Regions from separate parts of the Mesorhizobium sp. M8A.F.Ca.ET.057.01.1.1 genome, predicted to be linked through region 1. Evidence: predicted binding sites of a transcription regulator. Region 1 holds the regulator's gene; each other region holds the start of a gene.
What was found. Region 1 encodes PhoB, which activates phosphate uptake and scavenging genes when phosphate is short. Its sites were predicted from a motif close to TGTCATNNANCTGTCAT; they were not measured.
Positions count from the first base shown of each region.

Region 2: a site for PhoB is predicted at 2,686-2,702, ahead of EJ077_RS30340 (PhoX family protein). Genes of this name have one in related genera too.
Region 3: a site for PhoB is predicted at 3,259-3,275, ahead of EJ077_RS19460 (RNA degradosome polyphosphate kinase). Genes of this name have one in related genera too.

Region 1 covers NZ_CP034454.1:769,723-775,740, reverse strand. The annotation lists gene EJ077_RS03555 (ROK family protein) at 1-1,055, shown strand, start outside; gene phoB (phosphate regulon transcriptional regulator PhoB) at 1,299-1,988, opposite strand; gene phoU (phosphate signaling complex protein PhoU) at 2,007-2,714, opposite strand; gene pstB (phosphate ABC transporter ATP-binding protein PstB) at 2,740-3,543, opposite strand; gene pstA (phosphate ABC transporter permease PstA) at 3,540-4,391, opposite strand; gene pstC (phosphate ABC transporter permease subunit PstC) at 4,395-5,378, opposite strand; gene pstS (phosphate ABC transporter substrate-binding protein PstS) at 5,445-6,018, opposite strand, start outside.
Region 2 covers NZ_CP034454.1:6,383,505-6,389,522, forward strand. The annotation lists gene EJ077_RS30325 (sensor histidine kinase) at 1-1,128, shown strand, start outside; gene EJ077_RS30330 (response regulator) at 1,125-1,787, shown strand; gene EJ077_RS30335 (hypothetical protein) at 2,012-2,488, opposite strand; gene EJ077_RS30340 (PhoX family protein) at 2,764-4,767, shown strand; gene EJ077_RS30345 (hypothetical protein) at 4,901-5,125, shown strand; partial or broken gene EJ077_RS30350 (flavin-containing monooxygenase) at 5,117-6,018, opposite strand, start outside.
Region 3 covers NZ_CP034454.1:4,078,462-4,084,479, reverse strand. The annotation lists gene EJ077_RS19480 (TIGR02117 family protein) at 31-699, shown strand; gene EJ077_RS19475 (hypothetical protein) at 882-1,592, shown strand; gene EJ077_RS19470 (FAD-dependent monooxygenase) at 1,674-2,906, opposite strand; gene EJ077_RS19465 (zinc-finger domain-containing protein) at 2,926-3,171, opposite strand; gene EJ077_RS19460 (RNA degradosome polyphosphate kinase) at 3,340-5,532, shown strand; gene ppx (exopolyphosphatase) at 5,532-6,018, shown strand, end outside.

The DNA.
Region 1 (6,018 bases):
AGGCCGGCTTACTCAAACGCGGCCGGCCGCAGGTTGGCCTCGGCCTCAACCCCGAGGCCGCGGCTGTGATGACCGTGGTGCTGTCGCTGAATTTCCTATCCGTCGCCGTCATCGATTATGCCGGCCAGGTGGTCGCCGAGGAACAGCGCCGGCTGGACACGCTGACCATGTCGCGCGAGGCGCTTATCGGCGAATGCACGGCAATAGTGCGCCGCCGCATCGAGGACCCCGATCTCGATGTCCGCAGTGTTGCCCGCATCGCGCTGGCGATCCAGGGCATCACCGACACCAAGGCGCGTGCCATGCTGTGGTCGCCGATCACGCCACAGACAGACATTGCCTTCGCCGACATACTCGAAGCCGAATTCGGCATCCCCGCCACGATGGAGAACGACTGCAACATGATGGCGGTGGCGCTGCGCTGGCGCGACCCCCAACGGTACCGCGACGACTTCATCGCCATCCTGCTCTCGCACGGCATTGGCATGGGCCTGGTGCTGAAGGGCGAGCTGTTCACCGGCACGCATTCATCGGGCGGCGAATTCGGCCACATGATCCATCGCCCGGGCGGCGCGCTCTGCCGCTGCGGGCGGCGCGGCTGCGTCGAGGCCTATGCCGGCAACTATGCCATCTGGCGTAATGCCAGGCAGCTTGGCGAGGACGCCGAACCGGTCGCCGATGTCAGCGACGCGCAGATGCGGACACTCGCCGCTACGGCAAGGGAGAAAGACGGACCGGAGCGCGAAGCCTATCGCAAGGCCGGCGAGGCGCTGGGCTATGGGCTGGGCAGTCTGTTTGCGCTGATCGACCCGGCGCCGGTCGCCATGGTCGGCGTCAGTGCCGCCGCCTTCGACCTGATCGAGCCGGCCTTGCGCGAGGCCATCGCCCAGACCGCCGGCGGCCAGCATTCGGAATCGATTTCCTTCGACACCGAGCCGAACGAACTGCCGCTCATCCGCGAAGGCTGCGCCATGCGCGCCTTGAGCTTCGTCGACCAGGAGATTTTCGCGCCGGGCGTGCAGGCGAGAGGCGGTGCTGGGAAGAGCATCGCCTGAGCTAACGCTCCGGTGAATCACCACCAATGCTGGAGGTTGGCCGAGCACCCTCAAGGTCGTCATCCCTGGGCGGAGCAGCCGCGAAGCGGCGTCGAGGAGACCCTGGGATCCATGCCGGGACCTCGATCGTAGAGTGCAACGGTGCAGAATTCCGCACTGCGGCGACGCGTCGAGGTCCCGGGATGGATCCTCGGGTCTGCGCCGCCCGTGGATGACGAAGTCAGGGGCGTAGCCGCCCTCGACCTAGTCTTCCCTGATCGCGTATCCAGCCCCGCGGATGGTGCGGATGACGTCGGGCATGCGGCCATTGTTGACCGCCTTGCGCAGCCGGCCGACATGCACGTCCACCGTGCGCTCGTCGATATAGATCGTCTCGCCCCAGACATTGTCGAGCAACTGGCTGCGCGAGAACACCCGGCCGGGATGGCGCATCATGAATTCCAGCAGCCGGAACTCGGTCGGCCCGAGCCGGATTTCGCTCTTCTTGCGATAGACCCGGTGCGATTCACGGTCGAGCACGATGTCGCCGACCTTGAGCACGCTGGACAGCACTTCCGGCTTGGCGCGGCGCAGCAACGCCTTGACCCGGGCCATGAATTCCGGCGTCGAGAACGGCTTGACCAGATAATCGTCGGCGCCGGTCGAGAGGCCGCGCACGCGGTCGCTCTCCTCGCCGCGCGCCGTCAGCATGATGATCGGCAGCCTCTCGGTCTCGGGCCGCATTCGCAGGCGCCGACAGAGTTCAATGCCGGAAACAGCCGGCACCATCCAGTCGAGCACCAGGAGGTCGGGCACGTTCTCCTGGAGGCGGATCTCGGCTTCGTCGCCGCGCGGCACCACCTCGACCTGGTAGCCTTCCGATTCCAGATTGTAGCGGAGGAGCACGCCGAGCGGCTCCTCGTCCTCCACCACCATGATGCGTGGCGCGATCATTGGCAGATCATCCTATCGTCAAGCCGCCGGCGCCGACATCGCCGTCTCGTCCTGCTTCGGACGGTTGGCGGGCAGTTGCGTTCCGGTCAGCACATAATACGCATTCTCGGCGATGTTGGTCACATGGTCGCCGATGCGTTCGAGATTCTTGGCGCAGAACAAGAGATGCGTGCAAGCCGTGATGTTGCGCGGATCCTCCATCATGTAGGTCAGCAGTTCGCGGAACACCGAGGTATATTTGACGTCGATGCGTTCGTCGTCATTCCTGAGCTTGGCGAGGGCGGCGGCATCGCCGGCCGCATATTCCTCGACCACGCCCTGCACCTGGATCAGCACCAGCTGCGCCATGGAGTCGATCGAGTGCGACAAGTCGCGCGGCGTGGCGGCGAGGCCGACGGAACCGACACGCTTGGCGATGTTCTTGGCAAGGTCGCCGATGCGCTCGAGGTCGCCCGCCATGCGGATCGAGCCGACGACATGACGCAGATCGTCGGCCATCGGCTGGCGCTTGGCGATCAGGGTGATGGCGCGGTCGTCGAGTTCGCGCTGGCGCGCATCCATGATGGCGTCGTCGGAGACGACGCGCTGTGCCAGCGCGTTGTCGGAATTCAGCAGAGCCTTGGTGGCACCGCCGACCATCGTGCCGGCGAGATCGCCCATGTCGCTGATAAGCCTGCTGATCTGTCCGAGATCCTCATCGAAGGCTGCGACTGTGTGTTCGGCCATGATCCTGGTCCTCGTATGCGTGATATCAGCCGAAGCGGCCGGTGATGTAGTCCTGCGTGCGCTTCTCGCGAGGCGACGTGAAGATCTTCTCGGTCTTGTCGAATTCGACCAGTTCGCCCAGATACATGAAAGCCGTCTGGCGCGACACGCGCGCCGCCTGCTGCATGTTGTGGGTGACGATGACGATCGTGTAGTCGGCCTGCAGCTCGTCGATCAGTTCCTCGATCTTGGCGGTCGACAGCGGATCGAGCGCCGAGGCCGGTTCGTCGAGCAGGATGACTTCCGGCTTCACCGCCACGGTGCGTGCGATGCAAAGACGCTGCTGCTGGCCGCCCGACAGGCTGAGGCCGCTGGCGTTGAGCTTGTCCTTGACCTCGGTCCACAATGCCGCGCGCTTCAGCGCCTGTTCGACACGGCCGTCCATCTCGGACTTGCTGATCTTCTCGTAGAGACGGACGCCGAAAGCGATGTTCTCGTAGATCGACATCGGGAACGGCGTCGGCTTCTGGAACACCATGCCGATCTTGGTGCGCAGGAGGTTGAGATCCTGCGAGCGGTCGAGGATGTTCTGGCCGTCGAGCAGCACCTGGCCGTCGGCGCTCTGCTTCGGGTAGAGCTCGTAGATGCGGTTGAAGACGCGCAGCAACGTCGACTTCCCGCAGCCCGACGGGCCGATGAAGGCGGTAACGCTGCGCTCGGGCAGCGACAGGCTGATATCCTTCAACGCCTTCGACTGGCCGTAGTAGAAGTTGAGGTTCTTGACCTCGATCTTGGCCTTATCCACGGCCACTTCGGGCGTGTTCAACTCGGTGGACAACATCGGTTTCATCTGTCCTCTCTGCGTCCGGTAAGGCTGCGGGCGAAAATGCTCAGGCCGAGAACCGTCAGGGTGATTATGAGTGCGCCGGTCCATGCCAGTTGCTGCCATTCCTCATAGGGACTGAGAGCGAACTGGAAGATGGTGACAGGCAGGCTGGCCATCGGCGCGTTGAGATTGCTCGACCAGAACTGGTTGTTGAGCGCGGTGAAGAGCAGCGGCGCCGTCTCGCCGGAGATGCGGGCGATGGCGAGCAATATGCCTGTGACAATGCCGGAAAGCGCTGCACGGTAAGCGACCGATTTGATGACCACCCAGCGCGGCGCGCCGATCGCGGTGCCGGCTTCACGCAGCGCGTTCGGCACCAGGTTGAGCATGTCCTCGGTGGTGCGCACCACGACCGGAATGACCAGGATGGCAAGCGCAACGGCGCCGGCAATGGCGGAGAAATGTCCCATCGGCCGCACCATCAACTCGTAGACGAACAGGCCGATGATGATCGATGGCGCCGACAACAGGATATCGTTGATGAAGCGCACGATGGTGGTAAGCTTGGAGAAGCGACCGTATTCGGCCATGTAGGTACCGGCGAGCACGCCGATCGGCGTGCCGACGATCACGGCGATGATCGTCATCACCACGCTGCCGTAGATGGCATTGAGCAGGCCGCCGGCGTCGCCGGGCGGAGGCGTCATTTCGGTGAACACAGCCAGCGAGACGCCGGACAGGCCCTTGTAGAGCAGCGCGCCGAGGATAAGCGCCAGCCAGGCGAGGCCAATGCCGGCGGCGACGACGCACAGCGCCATCATCACGCCATTCCTGCGCTTGCGGCTTTGGTGAAGCGATGCGGCTGTCGACATCGGTCAGGCTCCGGTGCGGGCGTCGATGCGCATCAGCATGTAGCGTGCGATGGCAAGGATGAGGAAGGTGATGACGAACAGGATCAGGCCGAGCGCCACCAGCGAGGACGTATAGAGATCGCCAACGGCTTCGGTGAATTCGTTGGCGATGGTCGCCGAGATCGTCGTGGCGGGCGCGAACAGCGAAGTCGAGATGCGGTGCGCGTTGCCGATGACGAAAGTGACGGCCATCGTTTCGCCGAGCGCACGGCCAAGGGCGAGCATGATGCCGCCCATGATTCCGATCCGGGTATAGGGAATGACCACGCGCCGCGTCACTTCCCAGGTCGTACAACCGATGCCGTAGGCCGACTCTTTCAACACCGACGGCACCGTGTCGAACACGTCCTTGGTGATCGAGGTGATGAAAGGCAGGATCATGATGGCGAGGATCATCGCCGAGGTGAGCAGGCCGATACCATAGGGGGGGCCGGCAAACAGGTTGTTAAGCCCGGGAACACCATGGAACAGCCAGATGATAAAGGGTTGCACCGTCGTCTGCAGGAACGGTGCCAGCACGAACAGGCCCCAGATGCCGTAGATGATCGAGGGGATGCCGGCGAGCAATTCGACCGCCATGCCAATCGGGCGCCGCAATGGGCGCGGGCAAAGTTCGGTGAGAAAGATCGCGATGCCAATGCCGAGCGGCACGGCAATCAGGATGGCGATGGCGGATGTAATGATGGTGCCGTAGATGGGCGCCAGCGCACCGAATTTCTCGGTCACCGGGTTCCAGCTTTCCGTGGTCAGAAAGGAGAAGCCGAAGGTCGAGAGCGCTTGCCAGGAACCGGCAAACAACGAGATGGCGACACCGCCAAGCAGGACCAGCACCAGGATCGCGGCGGCACGGGTCGCCGCATGGAAGATCGTGTCCGTCAACGCGAAACGTCTGACGATGGCATCGCGCGAGCCCTTGATGGCTGGCAAGGCTTCCTGAACAGCACTCATGGCAAGCTCGGCTCTTTGTGTTGAGAAAAAGGAGCGCCGCTTAAAGCGGCGCTCCTTCGGATGATATTACTCGCCAGCGTAGACCGGCTTGCCGCCGGCCTGGATGTCGGCCTTCCACGAAGCCTTGATCAGGTCGACGACGCTGTCGGGGATCGACACGTAGTCGAGCGCCTTGGCGGTTTCCTTGCCGTCCTTGTAGGCCCAGGCAAAGAACTTCAGCGCTTCGCCGGTGGCGGCGGCATCGTCCGGAGCCTTGTGGATCAGCACCCAGGTCGAGGCGGCGATCGGCCAGGTGGCGTCGCCGGGCTCGTTGGTGATGATGACGTTGAAGTTCTTGGCAGTCTTGAAGTCGGCATTCGAAGCGGCGGCGCCGAAGGATTCGAGCGACGGCTCGACGACCTTGCCGGCTGCATTCAGCATCTTGGAGTAAGACAGCTTGTTCTGCTTGGCATAGGCATATTCGACGTAGCCGATGCCGCCGTCGGTCTGCTTGACGGTGTTGGCAACGCCTTCGCTGCCCTTGGCGCCGACGCCGGTCGGCCATTCGACGGCCGTGTCCGAACCAACCTTGTCCTTCCAGTCGGGCGAAAGCTTCACGAGGTAGTCGGTGAAGTTGAAGGTCGTGCCCGAGCCGTCCGAA
Region 2 (6,018 bases), 1.0 Mb from region 1:
CTCGGCCAGGGCGCGCTCGGCAAACGCCTGGCATCGTTCAGGCTCTGGCGCCGCGACGGCACGGTGCTCTACGCGAAGAACGCTGATTTGATCGGCCGCCGCTTCGACCTGAACAAAAATCTGCGTTCCGCCTTCCAGGGTAGCGTCGTGGCCCAGTTCGATACGTTCGACGAGAACGAAGACAAGGAGCGGGCCGCGGGTATGCCATTGCTCGAGATCTACAATCCGGTGCGCGAACCCTGGTCCGGCGACGTGGTCGCCGTCACCGAATTCTACGAGCTCGCCGGCGATTTCAAGGCCACCCTGGCTTCCGCCCTGCTGTCGAGTTGGCTGGTCGTGGCCGGCACCACCTTGACGGCATTCCTGCTTCTGTCGGGCATCGTCCTGCGCGCCAGCCGCACCATCGACGACCAGCGCGGGGCGCTGCGCCGCCAGGTGTCGGAGCTGCAGGGCCTGGTGACGCAGAACAGCGCCTTGCGGCAGCGCGTGCAGCGGGCGTCCCGCCGCGCGACCGCGCTCAACGAAAGGTACCTTCGCCGGATCGGCGCCGACCTGCATGACGGCCCGGCCCAGCTCGTGGCCCTGGCGGCGCTGCGCATGGACAGTCCGGTGTTTACCGGCGACGGCCATGGCAGCGAAGGCCGCTCGACCGAGGTCGCCATGATCCGCAAGACGCTGGAGGACGCGATGCGCGAGATACGCGGCATCTGCACCGGCCTGGTGCTGCCGCAGATAGAAACGGCGGCGGCGGCGGAGGTGCTGCGGCTGGCCGTCGAGGAGCATGAGCACCGGACGGGCACGTCGGTGACGCTTACGCTGCCCAAACATTTGCCCGAACCCGGCGCTTCTGAGAAGATCAGCATCTATCGATTCGTGCAGGAGGGGCTGAACAATGCCTACCGCCACGGGCGGGGCAAGGATCAGGCGGTGCGTGCGGGAATGAAGAATGGCCGGCTTTTCGTCGAAGTTTCGGATGGCGGGCCGGGCTTCGATCCGGCTCGGGCCGAAGGGTTGGGGCTGGCTGGCCTCAGGGAGCGGGTTGAAAGCATTGGCGGACAGTTCGAAACCCTGACGGGGCCGAAGGGCACGAAACTGATGATCCGTCTTTCGGTCGAGGAGCAAGCATGATGGGGGCCATTCGCATCGCCATTGTCGACGACCATCCTCTCTTCCGCGAGGGTGTGACACGCAGCCTGTCGGAGATCGGAGGCTTCGAAGTGGTCGGAGAGGGGGCTACCGCGCAGGACGCGGAACGCATCGCCTCGACCGTGCAGCCCGACATATTGCTGCTCGACATTTCGATGCCCGGCGGCGGCCTGGCCGCGGTTGCAAGCATCCTTGCCGAGCATCCCGCCCAGAAGATCGTCATGCTGACCGTCTCGGAGGCCAATGCCGACGTGACCAAGGCCCTGAACGCGGGGGTGCACGGCTATATCCTCAAAGGAGTCGGATCGCGCTCGCTTGCCGATATCCTGCGCAACGTGGCGGCCGGCGAAAGCTATCTTTCGCCGATGTTGTCGGCCCGGCTGCTTTCCGATGTGCAGTCCCTGCAGCCCACCAACGGCGTGGCGGACCGGCTGCGGCAACTCACCGGCCGACAGACCGAAATCCTGCGGCTGGTGGCGGAAGGACTGAGCAACAAGGAAGTTGCCTTGCGCCTGGAGCTGCAGGAGAAGACCGTCAAGCACCACATGACGGGGGTGCTGTCGAAACTCAGCGTGCGAAACCGCACCGAGGCTGCCCTGATGATGCGCGAGTTTCGCGACCGCGACAGGGACTTCTCATAGAGCGGTTCGGCGTCGTTGGAATCGCCGACTTACGGCAACGCAGCCAGGGAAAGCTACGTGCTTTTCCTGGAGTTCTCCAAGTCATCGCAGCATTGGAAGACAGCGCGAAAACGAGGTCACCTCCGCCGGGGGCGGCGGAGGTGACGTGTGAAGCCGGTCGTTGCCTGTTGACCAGCTTCACAAGGCCTAGATTTCAGAAGGCGGAGATTTCAGAAGGCCAAGGTTCAGAGGGCCTTGAGGCGGGTGACATCGGCCGGTGTGGCCGGGCGGTCGATGATCGTGCGGTCGAGCGCATCCTTCATCCTGAAACGGCCGTTCTCGATCTTTTCCGTTATGCCGTCGGGGTGCTGAACCGTAATCTTGTTGCCGTCCACGTCGATCTCGTCGCCGGTGATGGCGTTGACATGGCTGCTCTTCCCGCCCTGGCCCTTGCCGGACCCCGAATTGCCGCCACCGTTATCAGCGCCATTTCCGTTGCCGTTGCCGTTGTTGCCGCCGTTGCCGTTTCCATTGTTGCCGCCGCCGCTATTCCCACCGCCACCGCCATTGCCACCCCCACCCTTGCCGGCGAGTGCGGTCGCGGCCTCGATTCCAGGCACGAAGCCATGAAAGGCAATTCCATAGGGAGCGATGGTCAGCGCCAGAAGCGCCGCCGATCCGAAAGCCAGCCGGCAACAACGGGCCGTTATCGATCCGTGCATCCTGAACTCCGTCGATTGAGCCGGCGCGCCCACCCCAACGTTGCAGTGCAACCAACATCGCCGAAACACGTGGTGACCGGAAGCGACCTCCGACCGTTGCGTTTGTCCTCCAGGACCTTTGCATGCGCAAGATTGGACTAAAGTCCGATATCCGGCGTGAAAAACGGTGTCGTGAGGGGGCGGCAGCGCGGATACCGTGTCACGAAAATGTGATCAGCCGACTGTAAGGCGGTCGATCAGGCAACAAGCTCCAGCCAATCCAGCCAGAGGCTCTCATGACCGAACATCGCTCCCCCGACGCCCGATTCCGCACCAGCCTGCTCGAGGAAAACGAAGGACCGGCCAACAATCCCAGCGAAAACCGCACGATGGGCGAGATCATCGCCGCGCGGTTTTCGCGCCGGGGCTTCCTCAAGGGTTCGCTTGCCGTCTCGGCGATCGCCGCCACCGTCAGCCCGCTGGCGATGATCGCCGCCGACGATGCCCGCGCAGCGGAAGGTTCGGCCTTCAAGTTCGACGAGCTGGAGGCCGGCATCGACGACAAGCACCATGTCGCGCCGGGCTACGACGCCGATGTGTTGCTGCGCTGGGGCGATCCGCTGTTTGCCGATTCGCCGGAATTCGATCCGACCAAGCAGTCGGCGCAAGCCCAGGCCAGGCAGTTCGGCTACAACAACGACTATGTCGGCTATATCGCGATCGATGGCTCGGCGGAACATGGCCTGCTGGTGGTCAACCACGAATACACCAACCCGCATCTGATGTTCCCGGGCATCGTCAAGATCGTCGAGAAGGACGGCAAGAAGGCGGCCGAGGTGGCGCCGCTGTCGAAGGAGCAGGTGGATGTCGAGATGGCCGCGCATGGCGGCACCATCGTCGAGATCCGCAAGGACGGCGGCAAATGGCAGGTTGTGCGTGACGGCAAGCTCAACCGCCGCATCACCTCCAGCACCGAGATGGCGCTGTCCGGCCCGGTCGCGGGCCATGACCGCGTCAAAACCAATGCCGATCCGTCCGGAACGAAAGTCTTCGGCACGATCAACAACTGCGCCGGCGGCGTCACGCCCTGGGGCACCTATGTGATGGCCGAGGAGAACATCCATGGCTATTTCTCCGGCGAGCTGCCGGAAGGCCACAAGGAAGCCGCCAACTACAAGCGCCTCGGCATCCCGGAAGGGGCCTATGAATGGGGCGCGCATTACGACCGCTTCAACCTCGCCAAGGAACCGAACGAGCCCAACCGCTTCGGCTGGATCGTCGAAGTCGATGTCAACGACCCGAATTCGGTGCCGCGCAAGCGCACCGCCATGGGCCGCTTCAAGCATGAGGGCGCCGAATCGATCGTCGCCAAGGACGGCCGCGTCGTCTTCTATCTCGGCGACGACGAGCGCTTCGACTATGTCTACAAATTCGTCACCAAGGGCATGTTCAATGCCGGCGACCGCGCAGCCAACAAGGACCTGCTCGACGAGGGTACGCTGCATGTCGCCAAATTCGCCGACGACGGCTCGGTCGAATGGATGCCGATCGTGTTCGGCCAGGGTCCGCTGACGGCGGAAAACGGTTTTGCCGGCCAGGCCGACGTGCTGATCGAGACGCGCCGCGCCGCCGACCTGCTTGGCGCCACCAAGATGGACCGGCCCGAAGACATCCAGCCCAATGCCGGCAACGGCAAGGTCTATGTCATGCTGACCAACAATTCCAAGCGCAAGGCCGATCAGGTCGACGCCGCCAACCCGCGCCCCGGGAATGCCTTCGGCCACATCATCGAGATCGTCGAGGACGGCGGCGATTTCGCCGCCACAAAGGGCAAGTGGGAAGTGCTGCTGAAATGCGGCGATCCGGCGGTGGCCGATGTCGGCGCCACCTTCTCCACCGCGACGACGGCCAATGGCTGGTTCGGCATGCCCGACAATTGCGCGGTCGATTCGGCCGGCCGCCTGTGGGTCGCCACCGACGGCCAGGGCCCGAAGGCCACCGGCCGCACCGATGGCCTGTGGGCGGTGGACACGGAAGGATCGGCGCGGGCGACCTCGAAGCTGTTCTTCCGGGTGCCGATCGGCGCCGAGATGTGCGGCCCGCTGTTTACGCCGGACGATCAGACCGCCTTCGTCGCCGTCCAGCATCCGGGCGACGGCGGTGAGGACTGGGACGCGTTTGGCCGGCCTTCCTATTATGAGGACCTGTCGACCCGCTGGCCCGATTTCAAGCCCGACATGCCGGTGCGGCCTGCAGTCGTGGCGATCACCAAACAGGGCGGCGGCAAGATCGGCGTCTGACGTCGAGCGAGACAAAACGAGAGGGGCTTCGGCGATCCGCGGCCCCTCTTTTTGCGCAGCATTGCATTCAAGCCTCGGGAAAGATTGGCAATTTAAACATGGCGCCCTAAATCGTGATCAGGAGATCATCGCCATGCCCAATTCGATCTACGACCGTGGCCTGCTCAAACCTGACGAAGTGGCCACCTTGCAACGTGTCTTCGATGAGGCCTGCCGCCGACGGCAAGCGCATCCCGAATCCGCCGAGGCGCGTGAATTGGCCCTCACCTTGCTTGCCCTCTACAATGCCGGCATGGCCGACGAGGCGATGCTGACCGAGGCCGTCGGCTTCCGGCGGCTGGAGCCGAAATCAGCGTGAGGTGCCCGGCTGGCCGGGACCGGCGACGCGCCTGGCTATCGCCTTGGCCAATATGCCGGCATTGGCGAAGCAGCCGCGGATGCTCGGCCGCATGCCGGTGAACCACAGGCCGGGCAGTTGCGGATCGGCCTGGCCGCCGTTGAAGAGGGGAACGCCTTTCTCGTCGAGCACGCCGAGATTTCCAACCATGCGCTCCAGCCCGGTGCGGTAGCCCGTCGCGGCAATGACGATGTCGGGAGCGATCAGGCCGCCATTGGCCAGGATGACGCCATCGCGGGTGAACTCCCGCATCCCCGGCACCACCAGGATCCTGCCCGATTTGATGGCCTTGACGGCGCCATCGTCGGCGGCGATCGCGGTATAGTCGGAAGTCAGGCGGCTGGCGCCGCCGGCAGGTGCCCGCGGCATGCCGAATTTGGTGAGATCGCCGAAAACCAGGCGCTGCGTCACCGCCATCGCCGCGTCGGCGACGCGCAGCGGCAAGCGCGCCATGAGCGGCGAGAAGCGGTGCACGGCGATCTTGCCGATACGCTTGGGCAAGAGGGCGGGGCCGTTGCGGGCCGACAGCCAGACAGCGGCGGTATCGACGCCTGCCAGATGATTGAGAGCATCGAAGCCCGAATTGCCGGCGCCGACAACCAGCACCTTCTTGCCCGCATAGGCCTGGGCGTCGCCAAAATCCGCCGAATGGATAATCCGGCCCGCGAACGCCTGCATGCCCTTCCATTGCGGCGTGAAGGGTTCCCTGTCGCGGCCGGTGGCGACAACGACATGACGCGCCAGGCGCGAGCCGGCGCTGGTGCGCACGATCCAGTGGTCGCCCCCGGACATGATGGCCTCGACGGAAACGCCAAACTCCACCGGCAAACGGTTCGCCTCATGGAAATCGTTCA
Region 3 (6,018 bases), 3.3 Mb from region 1:
GCGCCGGGTGCGTCTGCAAGGCCGCCATTGATGAAAAAGCTCGGACGTTTTCTTGGCCTGCTGTTGATCCTTGTCGCGCTCGCCGTGACGCTGGGCGCTCTCGTGCCGCGGCCGCTGTGGCCGTCGGCTGCCGCCAATCCCGCCGCCGCGCATCATATCCTGGTGCTGAGCAATCCGATCCACACCGACATCGCCATCCCTATCGACGACAGGGTGCGCCAGCGTTTCCATTTCCTCGCCGATGGCGGCATGCCGGCCGATAGTCGCGAGGTCCGCTACATTGTCTTTGGCTGGGGCGGCCGCGCCTTCTACCTGGAGACGCCGACATGGTCCGAGTTGAAGCTGGTGCCGGTGATGAAGGCCCTGACCCTCGACGCGTCGGTCATGCATGTCGATGTCGCCGGCGCCATCGTCGAACCGCATCCGGATGTTGTCGGCTTCGACATCGGCGAGGAGCGTTTCGCGGCGCTGCTCGATTTCATCGATGCGAGTTTCCAGCGGGGGCCGAAAGGCCCGCTTCTTGTTCCGGACGCTGCCTATTCCAGCTTCGACCGCTTCTATGAAGCCAACGGCCATTTCAACGCGCTGGTCGGCTGCAACACCTGGACCGCGGCCGCCCTGCGTACCGCCGGCCTACGCACCGGCTGGTGGAACCCGCTGCCGGCTTCGCTCGGCCTGTCGATACGGTTGTATGATTGATGGCTGGCCGCCCAAAATTCCTAGGCAGGAAATCATGAATCTGCAAACTATACTTCACGATGACAACGTCACAGTTGTTGGTGTCATATGCGATTTTTCTAAAATATGAATGACGTTCATCTTCATGCGGTGTTAAATATTATCCTGAATTGTGCAGGACTGCCGCTGCCACAAGAGGGTGTATGTCATTTTTCGTTGAGCTAATACGATACTTCTTCAGTGGAGTGGTATTCTATATCAAGCCGCGCATCACTGTTCGCGACACAATGGATCGCGACCTCTCGTGGCCTCAAATTTCCGGCGTCATATTGGTGTTGGCGCTGGCACAGATTTACGTCGGCTATTTTAGCGTATCCGGCCCTGTTCGGATATTTCAGATATCGAAATTTTTTATTTCATATCAATTGGCTACGACAATTATGGTTATTTTTGTCGCCTCTTGTGTCATCGCTGCTCTGTCCGGCATGAAGGCAGAAAAGTCGAATTTCAAAAATGTTCTTCAGGGAGTTACTTTGAAATTACCGATAATATTGGCGATGATCGCTTTCATATCTATATTGAAGTATTTATTTATCGGGTTTATCTACATATTGCCGAGTAAAATGGGGGAGGTGGTCGCATGGACGGTCCTTGGAGCAATGTTTCAGGCGAATGAATTGGTAAGGAATTTGGATAGAGCGCTAAGCCCTTATGGAATTTGGAAATTTTCGTCCGTGGCGGTTCTTGTCCAGCTCGTTATCGTGTCAAAATATGCTCTGAAGAGTAACATTTACATGGCAATCGCTACCGCCGTGGCTGCGGCCATCTCCTGCGCTGCGGTCGCGGCTCTGGTTTTCTTTCTGCTGTATCACAGCCTGTATTTGAAGCCGGTCGTGGGCACTTTGTTTTCATAAGCCTGCGCAAGTCCCTTTGCGACTACGGCTGTCACGTGCCTCTAGGGTACGTCGCGTGGTCGGCTGGGGATGCCTGCAAGCCTACCGTCCTGGCGCGGCATGCCAGCCATAAAGCCAGTCGAGATCGGCGGCGAGCCTGTCAGACGAGCGCATCTTCAGGAATAGGTTGCGGGCAATCGCCACTGGACCTGAGGCATGCCAGGCGAGCCGGTTGACAGCGCCGCGTCGGGCGACCTGCACGACACGCGGTCGCCGCGACTGCTCCCAAACTGCAAGGGCGGCCAAGGGGTCGGCGGGGAAGTCGGCAACGGCATCCGCGAGCATCGCCGCATCCTCGACCGCCATGGCGGCACCTTGCGCCGCGAACGGCGTCATCGCATGCGCAGCATCGCCGATCAGCGCTATGCCACCGGTCGTCCAAGGCTGTTTGCTCTCGACCGTATGGATCGGCCACGCCGTCCACGGGCCGGCTTCCTCGATCAGACGGGCGAGTGCTGCCGCTGTACCGCGCATGGCACCGGTCAAGATCCTAGTGTCGGCGTTCCCGGACCAGCCCTCGGCAATGCGTTCGCCCTTGGTGAAGGCGACAAGATTGAAGGCCGCACCTTTGCTGACGGGATAGGCGACCATATGGAAGCCGGGATGCAGGAAGGTGGTGACGCAATTGGTTGCGCCGATCGCGGCAAAGGCTTGTCCGGCAGCGCTGTCGGCAGGAACAGTGGCACGCCAGGCCAGCTCGCCCGAAAAGCGACTTCTCGGCGATGCCACCCCCTTGGTTGTGTCGACAAGCGCGCGCACGGATGACCAGACGCCATCGGCGCCGACCAGCAGGGAGCCCTCGGTCTCGATTGTCTTGCCTTCCATCTCGGCAGTCGCGGTAATGCCACGACCGCCTTTGACAACGCTGCCGATGCGCGCACCGGTGGTCACGAGAATGTTCGGCATCTCGGCGACGCGCGCCGTCAGCGCGTTCTGCAGGTCAGCCCTGTGGGCGACGAGATAGGGCGCCTGCCAGCGGGCTTCGGCGGCTTGTCCGAGCGGCACGCGCGCCAGTTCGCGCAGCGTCGCGGCGTCCTTCAGCACCACCGCCTCGGGCCTCACCGCTGCCGGCAGCAGCCGGTCGAGCACGCCGAGTGGGCGCAGGATGCGTGTCGCGTTGGGAGAAAGCTGGAGGCCGGCGCCCGCCGCTTCCAGGCGCCGCGCCTGTTCGAACACTTGCACGGGGTAGCCGCGTTCGGCGAACGCAAGTGCCGCGGTCAGCCCGGCAATGCCGGCCCCGGCGATGACGATCTGCCGGGAGCGCGCGTCGTCCATCGGGTCTGTCGCGAGAGAGTCAGGCGGCCTGGTCGATGTAGAGGCAGCCCGCCGGCAGGGTTTCCGTCGCCTTCAGCTTCGGCGAATAGCGGTAGAGGGTCGAGCAGTAGGGGCAGACTTTCTCATTGTCGTCGCCCATGTCGAGAAACACATGCGGATGATCGAAAGGCGGGTTGGCGCCCGTGCACATGAATTCCTTGACCCCGATGTCGATCGCCGGATGACCCGCATCGTTCTGGAAATGGGGAATGGAACCGCCTGCCATCGTCGTCTCCTTAACGCAGTCTCTTCTGCATCTGGATCATATCAAGCCTCTTTGCAAGTTCGATGAAATCAAACTGTCGCAAAAGCCTGTCAGAGAACTGTCGCAAAAGCCTGCCACAGGATAAGTTAAGCCGGTTAACCGGCCAAGGCGGGCGGAAGAGCAGGAATCATGAACGAATTGAAGCCGGTACAGAGCGAATTCAACAACGTCGCGGCAGCGAGCCCGGAAGGCAATCCGGACCGTTTCGTCAACCGCGAGTTCTCCTGGCTGCAGTTCAATCGCCGCGTTCTCGAGGAATCGCTGAACACCCATCACCCGCTGCTGGAGCGCGTCCGCTTCCTGTCGATCTCGGCCGCCAATCTCGACGAGTTCTTCATGGTGCGCGTCGCCGGCCTTGCAGGCCAGGTGCGCGAGGGCATCGTGCTGAAGAGCCCGGACGGACGCACCCCCGAACAGCAGCTCGAACAATTGCTGCGTGAAGTCGAGCGGCTGCAGGAGGACCAGCAGAAGAGCCTTTCGGCACTCACGGTTCTGCTCAACAAGGAAGGCATCGAGAGCATCACCCGCGATGCGCTGACCAAGGACGAAAAGGCCTGGCTGGAAGAGCATTTCCAAGACCAGGTGTTTCCGGTGCTCACCCCGCTGTCGATCGACCCGGCGCATCCGTTCCCGTTCATTCCCAATCTCGGCTTCTCCATGGCGTTGCAGCTTCGCCACCGCAAGAATGGCGAGGAGATGAGCGCATTGCTGCGCCTGCCGGTGGCGCTGAAGCGCTTTATCCGCCTTCCGGATCGCAGGAACCATGTCCGCTTCATTCCGCTGGAGGAGGCGGTCGGCCTTTACATCGGCAATCTGTTCCCCGGCTATGAGGTCAAGGGCTCGGGCACGTTCCGCATCATCCGCGACAGCGATATCGAGGTCGAGGAAGAATCGGAAGATCTCGTGCGGCTGTTCGAAACGGCGCTGAAGCGTCGTCGCCGCGGTTCGGTTATCCGCATCGAGTTCGACATGCTGATGCCCGGGGAATTGCGCGATTTCGTCGCCGGCGAGCTTGGCGTCTCGTCGAGCCGCATCAGCGTGCTCACCGGGCCGCTGGCGCTCAGCCAGATCTCGGAGATCGTCTCCGTTCCCCGCGACGACCTGAAGTTCACGCCCTACAACCCACGCTTTCCCGAACGCATCCGCGAGCATGGCGGCGACTGTTTTGCCGCCATCCGCGAGAAGGACATCGTCGTTCATCACCCCTACGAGTCGTTCGACGTGGTGGTGCAGTTCCTTCGCCAGGCAATGGCCGACCCCGAAGTGGTGGCGATCAAGCAGACGCTCTATCGCACCTCCAACGACAGCCCGATCGTGCGTGCGCTGGTCGACGCTGCCGAGGCTGGCAAGTCGGTGACGGCGCTGGTCGAGCTCAAGGCGCGTTTCGACGAGGAAGCCAACATTCGCTGGGCTCGCGATCTTGAACGCGCCGGCGTGCAGGTCGTGTTCGGGTTCCTCGAACTCAAGACCCATGCCAAGATGTCGCTGGTGGTGCGGCGCGAGGACGGCAAGCTGCGCAACTACGTCCATCTCGGCACCGGCAACTACCATCCGGTGACGGCGCGCATCTACACCGACCTGTCCTTCTTCACCACCGATCCGACGATTGCCCGCGACGTCGCCCAGCTGTTCAATTTCATCACCGGCTATGCCGAGCCGACCGCCGAAATGCGACTGGCGATCTCGCCGTTCACGCTGAGGAACCGCATCCTCCAGCACATTTCAGCCGAGATTGCCCATGCGTTGGAGGGACGGCCGGCGCGCATCTGGATGAAGATGAACGCGCTCGTCGACCCCATCATCATCGATGCGCTCTACGATGCCAGCCGTGCCGGTGTGGAAATCGACCTCGTCGTGCGCGGCATATGCTGTCTGCGGCCGCAGGTGCCGGGCCTGTCGGAGAACATCAGGGTCAAGTCGATCGTTGGCCGGTTCCTCGAGCACAGCCGTATCTATTGCTTCGGCAACGGCCATGGCCTTCCCTCGGACGAGGCGATTGTCTACATCTCCTCGGCCGACCTGATGCCGCGCAATCTCGACCGCCGCGTCGAGACCATGGTGCCGATCACCAATCCAACTGTGCATGAACAGATTCTGGGCCAGATCATGCTGGGCAACATCATGGACAATCAGCAAAGTTTCGACGTATTGGCTGATGGAACCTCCCGGCGCGTGGTGCTGGAGGAGGGCGAGGAACCGTTCAACGCGCAGGAATATTTCATGACCAATCCGAGCCTGTCGGGACGGGGTGACGCGCTGAAATCGCATGCGCCCAAGCGAATCGCGCAGTTCAAGCGCCGCAAGAAGAACGCCACCACCTGATGCTGTCCAATTCCCAGGGCCGGCTGCAGGACCGCCGACCGCTGTCCATCATCGACATCGGATCCAATTCGATCCGTCTTGTCGTCTATGAGGGGCTGGCGCGTTCGCCGACCGTGCTGTTCAACGAAAAGATGCTGGCCGGCATCGGCCGGGGCATCGTGTCGACAGGGAAGCTCGACCCCGAAGGGGTGGCGCGCTCGATGGAGGAGTTTCGGCGTTTCCGCGCGCTATCCGATCAGGCCGGCGCCGAACACATGTACGTGCTGGCAACCGCCGCGGCCCGCGAGGCGATCAACGGTCCCGATTTCATCCATCGCGCCGAGGATGTGCTCAAGACCGAGATCCGCGTGCTCTCCGGTCGCCAGGAAGCGCATTATTCCGCGCTTGGCGTCATCTCCGGTTTTCATCCGGCCGACGGCATTGCCGGCGACCTTGGCGGCGGCAGCCTGGAACTGATCGACATCGATGGCGAGGCGATCGGCGACG